3 regions of the Amycolatopsis sp. NPDC033938 genome follow, and region 2 is predicted to be linked to each of the others. Evidence: riboswitches for the same ligand, from Rfam matches in the RefSeq annotation. Region 2 holds a riboswitch; each other region holds the start of a gene.
The links. Region 2 has a riboswitch for S-adenosylmethionine ahead of ACZ5ZX_RS15705 (methionine ABC transporter ATP-binding protein). Riboswitches for the same ligand answer to the same signal wherever they lie in the genome.
Positions count from the first base shown of each region.

Region 1: it holds a riboswitch for S-adenosylmethionine, as region 2 does, so the genes downstream of both, ACZ5ZX_RS30300 (aminotransferase class V-fold PLP-dependent enzyme) here and ACZ5ZX_RS15705 (methionine ABC transporter ATP-binding protein) in region 2, are expected to answer to the same signal.
Region 3: it holds a riboswitch for S-adenosylmethionine, as region 2 does, so the genes downstream of both, thrC (threonine synthase) here and ACZ5ZX_RS15705 (methionine ABC transporter ATP-binding protein) in region 2, are expected to answer to the same signal.

Region 1 covers NZ_JBVIRO010000015.1:25,108-28,372, reverse strand. Annotated here, with positions in the region: gene ACZ5ZX_RS30310 (potassium/proton antiporter) at 1-435, shown strand, start outside; gene ACZ5ZX_RS30305 (M23 family metallopeptidase) at 578-1,258, shown strand; SAM riboswitch class IV at 1,361-1,475, shown strand; gene ACZ5ZX_RS30300 (aminotransferase class V-fold PLP-dependent enzyme) at 1,508-2,872, shown strand; gene ACZ5ZX_RS30295 (hypothetical protein) at 2,892-3,265, shown strand, end outside.
Region 2 covers NZ_JBVIRO010000004.1:625,255-628,519, reverse strand. Annotated here, with positions in the region: gene ACZ5ZX_RS15710 (4-(cytidine 5'-diphospho)-2-C-methyl-D-erythritol kinase) at 1-413, opposite strand, end outside; gene ACZ5ZX_RS15705 (methionine ABC transporter ATP-binding protein) at 535-1,545, opposite strand; SAM riboswitch class I at 1,757-1,847, opposite strand; gene rsmA (16S rRNA (adenine(1518)-N(6)/adenine(1519)-N(6))-dimethyltransferase RsmA) at 2,092-2,928, opposite strand; gene ACZ5ZX_RS15695 (GNAT family N-acetyltransferase) at 2,951-3,265, shown strand, end outside.
Region 3 covers NZ_JBVIRO010000021.1:84,480-87,744, reverse strand. Annotated here, with positions in the region: gene ACZ5ZX_RS35535 (ComEC/Rec2 family competence protein) at 1-573, shown strand, start outside; gene thrC (threonine synthase) at 591-1,856, opposite strand; SAM riboswitch class I at 1,869-2,001, opposite strand; gene holA (DNA polymerase III subunit delta) at 2,137-3,120, shown strand; gene rpsT (30S ribosomal protein S20) at 3,173-3,265, opposite strand, start outside.

The sequences.
Region 1 (3,265 bases), on a different contig from region 2:
GGGGTGCCCGGCGCGCAGGAACTCGTCGACGCGGTGTTCGTCCTGGTCATCGTGCTGACCCTGCTCCAGGGCGCGACCTTGACCCCGCTCGCCAGGGTGCTCGGGCTGGCACAGCGCGCCGAAGCGCACGAGATCGACGTCGACTCCGCGCCACTCGACGAGATGGGTGCCGAGCTGCTGCAGGTCCGCATCCATCCCGGATCCAAGATGCACGGCGTCTACCTGGCGGAACTGCGGCTTCCGGTGGGGGCGACGATCAGCCTGCTCGTCCGCGACGGCACCGGGTTCACGCCCAACAAGAACACCCGGCTCCAGGAACGGGATCAGTTACTCGTCGTGACCACCTCCGACGCGCGTGACGGTGCCGAACGACGACTCCGTGCCGTCGACCGGGCTGGTCGCCTCGCCAGGTGGAAGGGCGAATCCGGCCAGTAGGTCACGGACCCGCACCAGTCGTTCGTCGGTTGATCTCAGAAAATTCGTCACGGGTTATTCCCTTTTGTACTCCTTTTGGATTACTTTCCCGGCAATCCACTCCATCGAATGGGTGAGTGTCACGGGTTAAGGAGTACGCAAGGTGACGAAGCTTCGTGCGCAGTTCGCCGGTCTGGGGGCCGCGGCCGTTCTCGTCGGGGTGATCCTGTCGGCGCCCGCGTCGGCCGCGGCCGCGTTCCCGGCGTTCGGCTTGCCGTTCGACACCGGTCAGCGGGTCTACTCGGCGGGGATCCACTCGGACAACGGGGCCTCCGGCGTGAAGAACGCCATCGACTTCAGCCCGGCGGACAAGACCGTCCGCGTCCCGCTGGCCGGCACCGTCCGGATCCAGCACTGCGACGGCGGCGACTGGGTGACCGTCGACCACGACGGCGGCTGGCGGACCGGGTACTACCACCTGGAGGGCATTTCGGTCACCGACGGCCAGCGGGTCGTCCCGGGCGACGTCCTCGGCCGGACCGGCAACGCGCTGCCCTGCGGTGGCAGCAGCACCGGCGCGCACGTGCACTTCACCCTGTGGACCCTGCCCGCCGCCGCCGCACAGGGCGGCGACTCCCGCGACTTCGGCGTCGGCGCGGGCAACTGGAACGGGATGTCCTACGACGAGGTCTCGACCAAGGTCGCCGAGGCGTACGGCGAAGCGATCGACGGCAAGATCTTCGGCGGCTGGCAGTTCACGGCGGGCACCGAGCAGTACTCGGGTACCGCCACCGAGGTCGACTCCCGCTCCGTCGTTTCCCTGCCCGGCCGCTTCCGCGTCTGACGTCACGCGAGGTTCTTCTCGCTTGCGGAGTACGTGAGCGGCGTCTCAACATGCGGGCAAAGGGTGGCTCGATCGCCGGGGTATCCGCTAACTTCGTCCCTAGGTCACGAGTGTCAGCGTCAAGCCCCGGCTAGCTGACCGGCAACCCTCCTTCCGCGGTGGGGTGCCCCGGGTGAGGACCTGGCTCGTCGCGCGGTGCGACGGGCAAGCGCGGGATCCTCGTCGGGTCCCCTGGCCCGGAGGATGACGATGACTCTCGCTCTCGAACGCACCAGCACCCCCGCCACCGTCGCGGAAACCGTTGCGACGCACGAAATCCCGGCGGTCGCCTGCGCCGATCTGCGGGTTCCGCTCGTCACCGGCGGCGACATCGGGTACGCCAACCTCGACCACGCGGCGAGCGCGCCCTGTCTGGACAAGGTGCGTGCGGCGGTCGACGAGTTCCTGCCCTGGTACGCCAGCGTGCACCGCGGCGCGGGGTTCGCTTCGCAGATCTCCACCAAACTTTACGAGCGCACGCGCGGGATCCTGCGGAAGTTCGTCGACGCCCGTTCCACCGACACCGTCGTGTTCACCCGTAACACCACCGATTCCTTCAACCTGCTCGCCCGCAGCCTGCCGAAGCACACGTCGGTCGTCGTGTTCGACACCGAGCACCACGCCGCCTTGCTGCCGTGGAAGGGTCCGAACGTCCGGCGGATCAAGACGCCGCGCACCCGGCTCGCCGCGGTGTCCGCTGTGGACGAAGCACTCGCGGACTGCCCGCAGGGCCCGCGGCTGGTCGTCGTCACCGGCGCGTCCAACGTGACCGGGGAACTGTTGCCGGTCAAGGAGATCGCCGCCGTGGCGCGACGGCACGGCGCCCGGATCGCACTCGACGCCGCGCAGCTCGCGCCGCACCGCCGGATCTCCGTGCGCGAACTGGACGTCGACTACATCGCGCTGTCCGGCCACAAGCTGTACGCGCCTTTCGGTGCCGGTGCGCTGATCGGCCGCGCAGACTGGCTCCGCGCCGCCCAGCCGTACCTCGCCGGTGGCGGTGCGACGAAACTCGTCACCCGCGACTCCGAGGACATCGGTGTCGTCTGGAACGCGGGCGCCGAGCGGCACGAAGCCGGTTCCCCCAACACCGTCGGCGTCTACGCCCTCGGTGTCGCCTGCGAGACGCTGGCCGGGAATTGGGACGCGGTCGTCGCCCACGAGGACGAACTGCTGGCCCGGCTGCGGCGCGGTCTCGCCGGTATCCCCGGTTTCGCCGAGCTGCGGTTGTTCGACGCGCCGGTGGACAGGGTCGGCACGCTGAGCTTCGTCGTCGACGGCTTCGAGCCCGGCTGGCTCGCCGCCGTCCTGTCCGCGGAGTACGGCATCGGGGTGCGGGACGGCGCGTTCTGCGCGCATATCGCGACCAAGCGGCTGATCTCCGCCGCCGGTTCGGCCGGTCAGCAGGCCGTCCGGGTCAGTCTCGGCCTCGGCAGCACCGCCGAGCATGTGGACCGGCTCGTGCTGGCGCTGCGCCAGATCGTCGCCCGCGGCGCCCGCTGGCAGTACGGAAAGCCGGAAGGCCGCTGGGTGCCGGAGAACGATCCGCGGGAGCTTCCCCCGTTCTGCGCCTGACCCACTACCCTCACCCCGTATGGGGAACGAGCGACCGCGTTACTGGTTTCCGTTGGCACTGCTGGGGTTCGCCCAGCTGATCGTGGTGGCGCTGTCGTTCGGCCCGCCGTGGTCGGGGGGCTGGTTCGCCTACGCGCCCGCCACGGGCGGGCAGCAGTTCCTGACACAGAAGCTGTACGGCGTGGAAATGAGCCGCGAAAACGCGATCGCGTTGGACGCGTCGTTCTCCGGCGTCGGCCGCACTGACGGCTGGTTGTTCGCGGTGCTCGCGACCTACCTTGGCACAGTGCTCTTCTACGCCGTCAAGGCCAGGCGGGCGGGTAACGGACCGCGGTGGTGGAAGGTACTCGCGCTCGCCGTCGGCGGGCTGGTCGGCATCCTGCTGGCGGATCT
Region 2 (3,265 bases):
CCGGCCAGTTCGTCGCGGGAGATGTCGAGCTTCCAGAGTGACGCGAGCCCGACCAAGGTCGCGGCCGCGTCAGCGCTGCCCCCGGCCATCCCTCCGGCGACCGGGATGCCTTTGCGGAGCACCACGCGAATCTTGGATTCGCCGTCCGCCTTGCCCACATGAGCCGCCAGCGCCTGCGCGGCCTTCCATGCCAGGTTGTTGGCCCCGGTCGGTACGGAACCTTCCCCCTCGCCGTAGACCTCGACACCCGGGTCTTCGGTGACCGCCACGGTCACCTCGTCGGTCAGGGAAAGCGCCTGGAACACGGTCACCAGCTCGTGGTAGCCGTCCGGACGTACGTCACCGACCGACAGGTGCAGGTTGACCTTGGCGGGAACCCTGACGGTGACTGGAGGCGGTACGACGGCGAGCACGACTCAAGCCTACGTGGCCGCCCCACTTGTGCTGCCTCCAGGAGAAAGAGAACAGGACGAGTCAGACATGAACGGGCCGCCCTGGACGGATTTCGTCCAGGGCGGCCCGTTCATGGAGAAATCAGGCGGCGACGCCCTGCGGTCCGCGAACCGGGTGCGTCACGTGGCCGCCGCGTTCGGCGATCCAGGCGAGCGCGGCGTCCGCGTGCTCACCGCGCACGCCGAGGCGGAACCTGCCGACCGGCGTGTCGCCGATGCGGGTCAGACCGCCCCCGATGGTGGCGAGTTCGACGTCGAAGCGGCCGGCGGCCTCGGGCAGCAGGGCGCCGACCGAAGCGAAGCCGACAAGCACGACGTCTACCGCGCGGTCGTATTTCGAGGCCTGAGCCCGGCTGGTCTCGATCGCGGGAAGCAGCGCCTGCGCCGTCCGGCTGTTCGGGTCGGAGACCAGGTCGAGCACGGTCCCACGTTCGATGATCGCACCGGCTTCGAGAACCGCCACGTCATCGCAGACACGGCGAACCACGCCGGCGTCAGGTGTGGTGAGCAGCACGGTCACGCCCAGCTCGGCGCGCGCACGGTCGAGCACGGTCAAAACCGCGCCGGACTCCTCTGGCCGTACACCCGCGGTCGGGTCGTCGGCCAGGAGCACGGACGGCCCGGCGGCCAAGGCCTTGGCGATCGCCACTCGGCGCAGCTGCCCCTCGGACAGTTCACCCGGCCGCTGATTTGCCCGCGGCGTGAGTCCGACCAGGTCGAGCAGGTTGCCCACCCGGTTCCGGCGCTGCGGTCCGTCGAGGCCGAGCTGTTCGAGCGGTGAAGCGATGTTGCCGGCGATGGTGCGCTCCCCGAGCAGCTCCGGCTTGGTGCTCACGACACCGACCTGGCGGCGGATCTCGCGCAGGCGGCGTCCGTCCAGTGTCCCGGTGTTGAGGCCGTCGAGCCGGACGACGCCCCGGTCAGGACGCTCCTGAAGCCCGATGCAACGCGCGAGGGTCGACTTGCCGGAGCCCGCCGGACCGACGACTCCGAACAGCGAGCCTGCTTGGATGTCCACGCTGACGTCGCGCAGGGCAACGACGGGATTTCCGTTGAGGGGGAAGGACTTCGACAAGTTTTCGACAGTGATCACGAAAGGCTCCATGCGAATGGGGCGCCGCTTCTTTCGAGCGCGCCAACCGTCACCGATTAACCGTCCAGAGCGGACGGATTTCAGAGGTAAGGGAAAAGACTCAGGCAGTAACGGTGGAGCGTCGACACGCACTTACCGTGCGGCGACCTTCATCGACGACACGTCGCCTGGTCAGCAGGAGCGGGTGGGTGACCCTGTTCATTAGGCACAGCCTCCATCGGTCCTGGCGGTAGCACCTGCCCCGTGGGGGGTGGTTGCTGCGACTTCGGCGAGCCAGGTCTCTCAGTCGCTCGGGATGGCTCATTGAGTAAAACCGATCCCACTGGATGAAAGCAAGCGCGTAGGCGCAGATCACACGTCTGGTCGCGTCCATTCTACAGGATCTGCTGTCCATATTATGAGACAACAGCAGTGCTCACAGATACACGTCACGGTGCCTGCCTGCTAAGACAGGCTAGACCAGCGCAGATCGAGGAGAGGGTTTATGCCGTCGTGCTGACCTCAGCCGGCATTTGGCGGGCGACACACCCTCACGCCCGCCCCTGATCACTCGGCCGCGGCGGCGATACGAGCGAATTGATGCACGTCCAACTGCTCGCCGCGAGCCTTGGGGTCGACACCCGCCTTCTCGAGCAACTCTCCCGCCCGTTCGGCGGAACCGGCCCATGACGCCAGCGCCGCGCGCAAAGTCTTTCGCCGCTGCGAAAAAGCGGCGTCGACGACCGCGAACAGGCGCTGCCGGTCCACAGACCACACCAAGTCGCCACGTTCGAAGGCGACCAATGCGGAATCCACATTCGGAACAGGCCAGAACACCGATCGCGGCACCGCGGCGACTTTGCGTGCCTTCCCGTACCACGCCAGCTTGACGCTGGGCACACCGTAAGTCCGGCTCCCTGGCCCGGCGGCCATCCGGTCCGCGACCTCGGTCTGGACCATCACGAGACCGCTGGTCAGCGACGGCAGCTCGGCGAGCAGGTGAAGCACAACGGGAACGGCGACGTTGTACGGCAGGTTCGCGACAAGCGCCGTCGGCCGTTCAGGCAGGTCCTCCGCCTTGATCCGCAGAGCGTCCGCCCCGACGACCGTCAGCCTTTCGGCCCCACCTCGCTCGGCCACCGTGTCCGGCAACCGTCCGGCCAGGACGGGATCGATCTCGACCGCGACAACCTTGGCACCGGTGGCGAGCAGACCGAGGGTCAACGAGCCGAGCCCCGGTCCGACTTCCAGTACGACGTCGTCTTCACCGACTCCTGAAAGATCGACGATACGGCGCACGGTGTTCGGGTCGTGCACGAAATTCTGGCCGAGCTTCTTGGTCGGACGTACGTCCAGCTCGGCCGCCAACGCCCTGATCTCCGCAGGCCCGAGCAGTTCAGTCACCTGACGATCGTAGCCAGCCCCGATGGGCCACGATTGGCCGGTGGACAACGTCGCACTCGAAGGTGAGAAAGTCCGGCTGCGCGACTGGCGGCCGTCGGATATCCGATCGCTCCGCGAGCTACTCGATCCCGCGCGGCCATGGCATAAGACGAACGGCCCGTACTTCGGCCTTCCGACAGCCGCGGATACCGAATCCACGGCGCTCAAGCTCACCACGGCCCAGTCGGAGCCACCCGATCCTCGCAGCAGCCTCGCGGTGACCGACCTGAGCGACGGCCGGTTGATCGGTCAGGTCAGCTGGTACTGGGAGAGCAGGGAAACCGACTGGCGACGGCTG
Region 3 (3,265 bases), on a different contig from region 2:
GCGGTCGCCGTCGGTCCGGGACGGGCGCCCGCGTGGGCGTGGCAGCAGGTCGCCGACGAGACCGCGCGCCGTGGGATTCCCTTGCTGGAACTCGGGATCGGGCAACGGCTGGACTGGCCGGGACTGTCACTGGAGGTACTGGGGCCGCGTTATGTCACGCGGCGATCGGTCCTCGAACAGGACGGCACGGTGATCAACAACGGATCGGTAGTCCTGCGGGCCGGGACCCCGGCTGGCCGGTTACTGCTGACCGGCGACGTCGAGCTCGCCGCGCAGGCCGACCTGATGGCGGAGGGGGTCGATCTGCGTGCCGAGATCCTGAAAGTGCCGCACCACGGAAGCCGTTACACGGCACCGGATTTCCTCAACGTCGTCGCGCCGAGGGTCGCGTTGGTGAGTGTCGGCGCGGGTAACACCTACGGCCATCCGAGCAAGTCCACTTTGGACAACCTGGTGGCCGTCGGCGCCTTGGTCGCCAGGACGGACACGGACGGCGACACCGCGGTCGTCGCCGACGCGCGGGGTCTCGCCCTGCTGCGCCGGGGTGAGGCCCGCGGCCCGCCTCGTTCCTGAGGCGGGCCGGCGGGATCTCAGATGCCGAGTGCCTCGCGGACAGCGTCGGCCGAAGCGCTGACGGTGGCCTTCGGGCCGACCTTGTCCTCGATGGCGTCGAGGGTCTTGAGGCCGTCACCGGTGATCAGCAGCACGATCTCGGCGTCCGGGTCGAGCTTGCCGGTCTCGATGAGCTTCTTGGCCGTCGCCACGGTGACCCCGCCGGCGGTCTCGGTGAAGATGCCCTCAGTGCGGGCGAGCAGCCGGATGCCTTCGACGACCTCTTCGTCGGTGACGTCTTCGATCGCTCCGCCGGTGCGGTTGACCACGTCGAGGACGTACGGGCCGTCGGCCGGGTTACCGATCGCCAGCGACCGGGCGATCGTGTCCGGCTTGACCGGCTGGACGACGTCGTGGCCCGCGCGGAACGCGGCCGAGACGGGGGAGCAGCCGGTGGCCTGCGCGCCGAACACCTTGTACGGCGTTTCCTCGACGAGGCCGAGCTGTCCGAACTCGCGGAAACCCTTGTCCACCTTGGTGAGCTGGGAACCGGAGGCGATCGGCACCACGATCTGCGGGGGAAGGCGCCAGCCGAGCTGCTCGGCGACCTCGAAGGCCAGTGTCTTGGAGCCTTCCGAGTAGTAGGGCCGGACGTTCACGTTCACGAACGCCCAGCTCTCCTGCTCCGCGGCGAGCTGGGTGGCGAGCCGGTTCACGTCGTCGTAGTTGCCGTCGACCGCGATCAGGTCACCGTCGTACACGGCGGTGGTGAGGATCTTGGCGCGTTCGAGGGTCTTCGGGATCAGCACGACCGACCGCCAGCCGGCGCGGGCCGCCGCGGCGGCGACCGCGTTGGCCAGGTTGCCGGTCGAGGGACAGGCGAGCACCTCGAACCCGAACTCGCGCGCGGCCGCGAGCGCGACGGCCACCACGCGGTCCTTGAACGAGTGGGTGGGGTTGCCCGTGTCGTCCTTGACCCAGATCTTCTTGACACCGAGCGCTTTCGCGAGCCTGTCGGCCTGGACGAGCCGGGTGGCGCCGGGTTCGGTGTTGGGGATTTCTTCGACGTTCGAGGGAACGGGAAGGAGCTTCTTGTAGCGCCAGATGTTCTTCGGCCCCGCTTCGATGTCCTCGCGGCGCACGCGGCCGAAGTCGTAGGCGACCTCGAGCGGCGAGAAGTCCTCGGCGGAAACGAATTCGGGGGCGAGCGGCTGCCGGTGTCCCTCTTCCTTCGACACCAGTTCGACGGCCGGTCCGAGATCCGGGGTCTTGGTGGTGGAGGTCGTGCCGAGGGTTGCGGTCATCGCGAGGTCCTTTCCTCATCTGCCCCGCCGAGGCGGGCCGGAATTGGCACCGTGTTCGTCAGCTATCCCACGATCGCGGGATGACAGGCTGACGCCGGTTGCCGGGGCTTCATCGGGCCGTTCCCTCTGCCCCTCTGGATGAGCGGTATTCACTTGTCGGCACGCGCATGATCGCGTCGCCTCGCTAACACCGTACGACATGGGGCTCGCGTGGGGCCACCGTGCCCGGAACACATCACCGGACAAAGCACACGAGAGGAGGAGTGGCAGGATCGTCACCGTGACGACGCAAGCTTCCGCCCCATCGCCGCTGGTCCTGGTCCTCGGTGAGGAAGAGCTGCTGATCGAACGCGCGATCCGTGGCGCTTCGGACGCGGCCAAAGCGGTCGACCCGACGGCGGATCTCAGCCGCATCCGGGTGTCGGACCTCACAGTTCCGGCACTCGCGGAGATGGTCAGCCCCTCACTGTTCGCCGAAGCCCGGGTCATCGTGCTCGAATCCGCGCACGACATCTCACAAGAGCTCGCCGACGGGGTGATGGCCTACGTCAAGGCGCCCGCTGACGGCATCGTGCTCGTCGTCGTGCACAGCGGAGGCGGCCGGAGCAAGGCCGCCAAGGCGCTCCCCGCTGCCTTGAAGAAGGCAGGAGCGGAAGTCGTCGAGTGCTCGAAGCTGACCAAGCCCGCTGAGCGAGAGTCCTTTGTCCGCAACGAAGTCCGCCGGGTGGGCGGAAAGATCGACGGCGCGGCCGTGCTCGCGCTGATCGACGCGGTCGGCTCGGATCTGCGCGAGTTGTCGTCGGCCGCGACACAGCTCGTCGCGGACTCCGGGGGAGTGGTCGACGAGCAGGCGGTCCGCCGCTACCACCGGGGTCGCGCGGATGTGAACGGGTTCGCCGTCGCCGAGAAGGCCGTCGCCGGTGACAAGGCGGCGGCGCTGGAGTCACTGCGCTGGGCGATGCAGCTCGGCGTCCCGCACGTACTGGTCGCGGACGCCCTCGCCGACGCGGTCCGGACGATCGCACGGGTGTCCGGCGCCGGTCGCGGGAACCCGAACCAGATGGCGGGCGAGCTGGGGATGCCGCCGTGGAAGGTGCGCAAGGCCCAGGGACAGGCCCGCGGCTGGGGGCAGGACGGTCTCGCCACCGCGATGCGGATCGTCGCCCGGCTCAACGCCGAGGTCAAGGGGGTTGCGGCCGACCCGGAGTACGCGCTGGAACGCGCCGTGCTGGAGGTCGTCGACGCGCACGGCATCAGCCGCTGAACATGGCGAAGGGCCCCGGCGACTCGCGTCACCGGGGCCCTTCGAAAGCCGATCAGAGAGAGTTCGCGCGCTTCGCGAGCGCGGACTTCTTGTTGGCGGCCTGGTTGGCGTGGATAACGCCCTTGGTGACGGCCTTGTCCAGCTT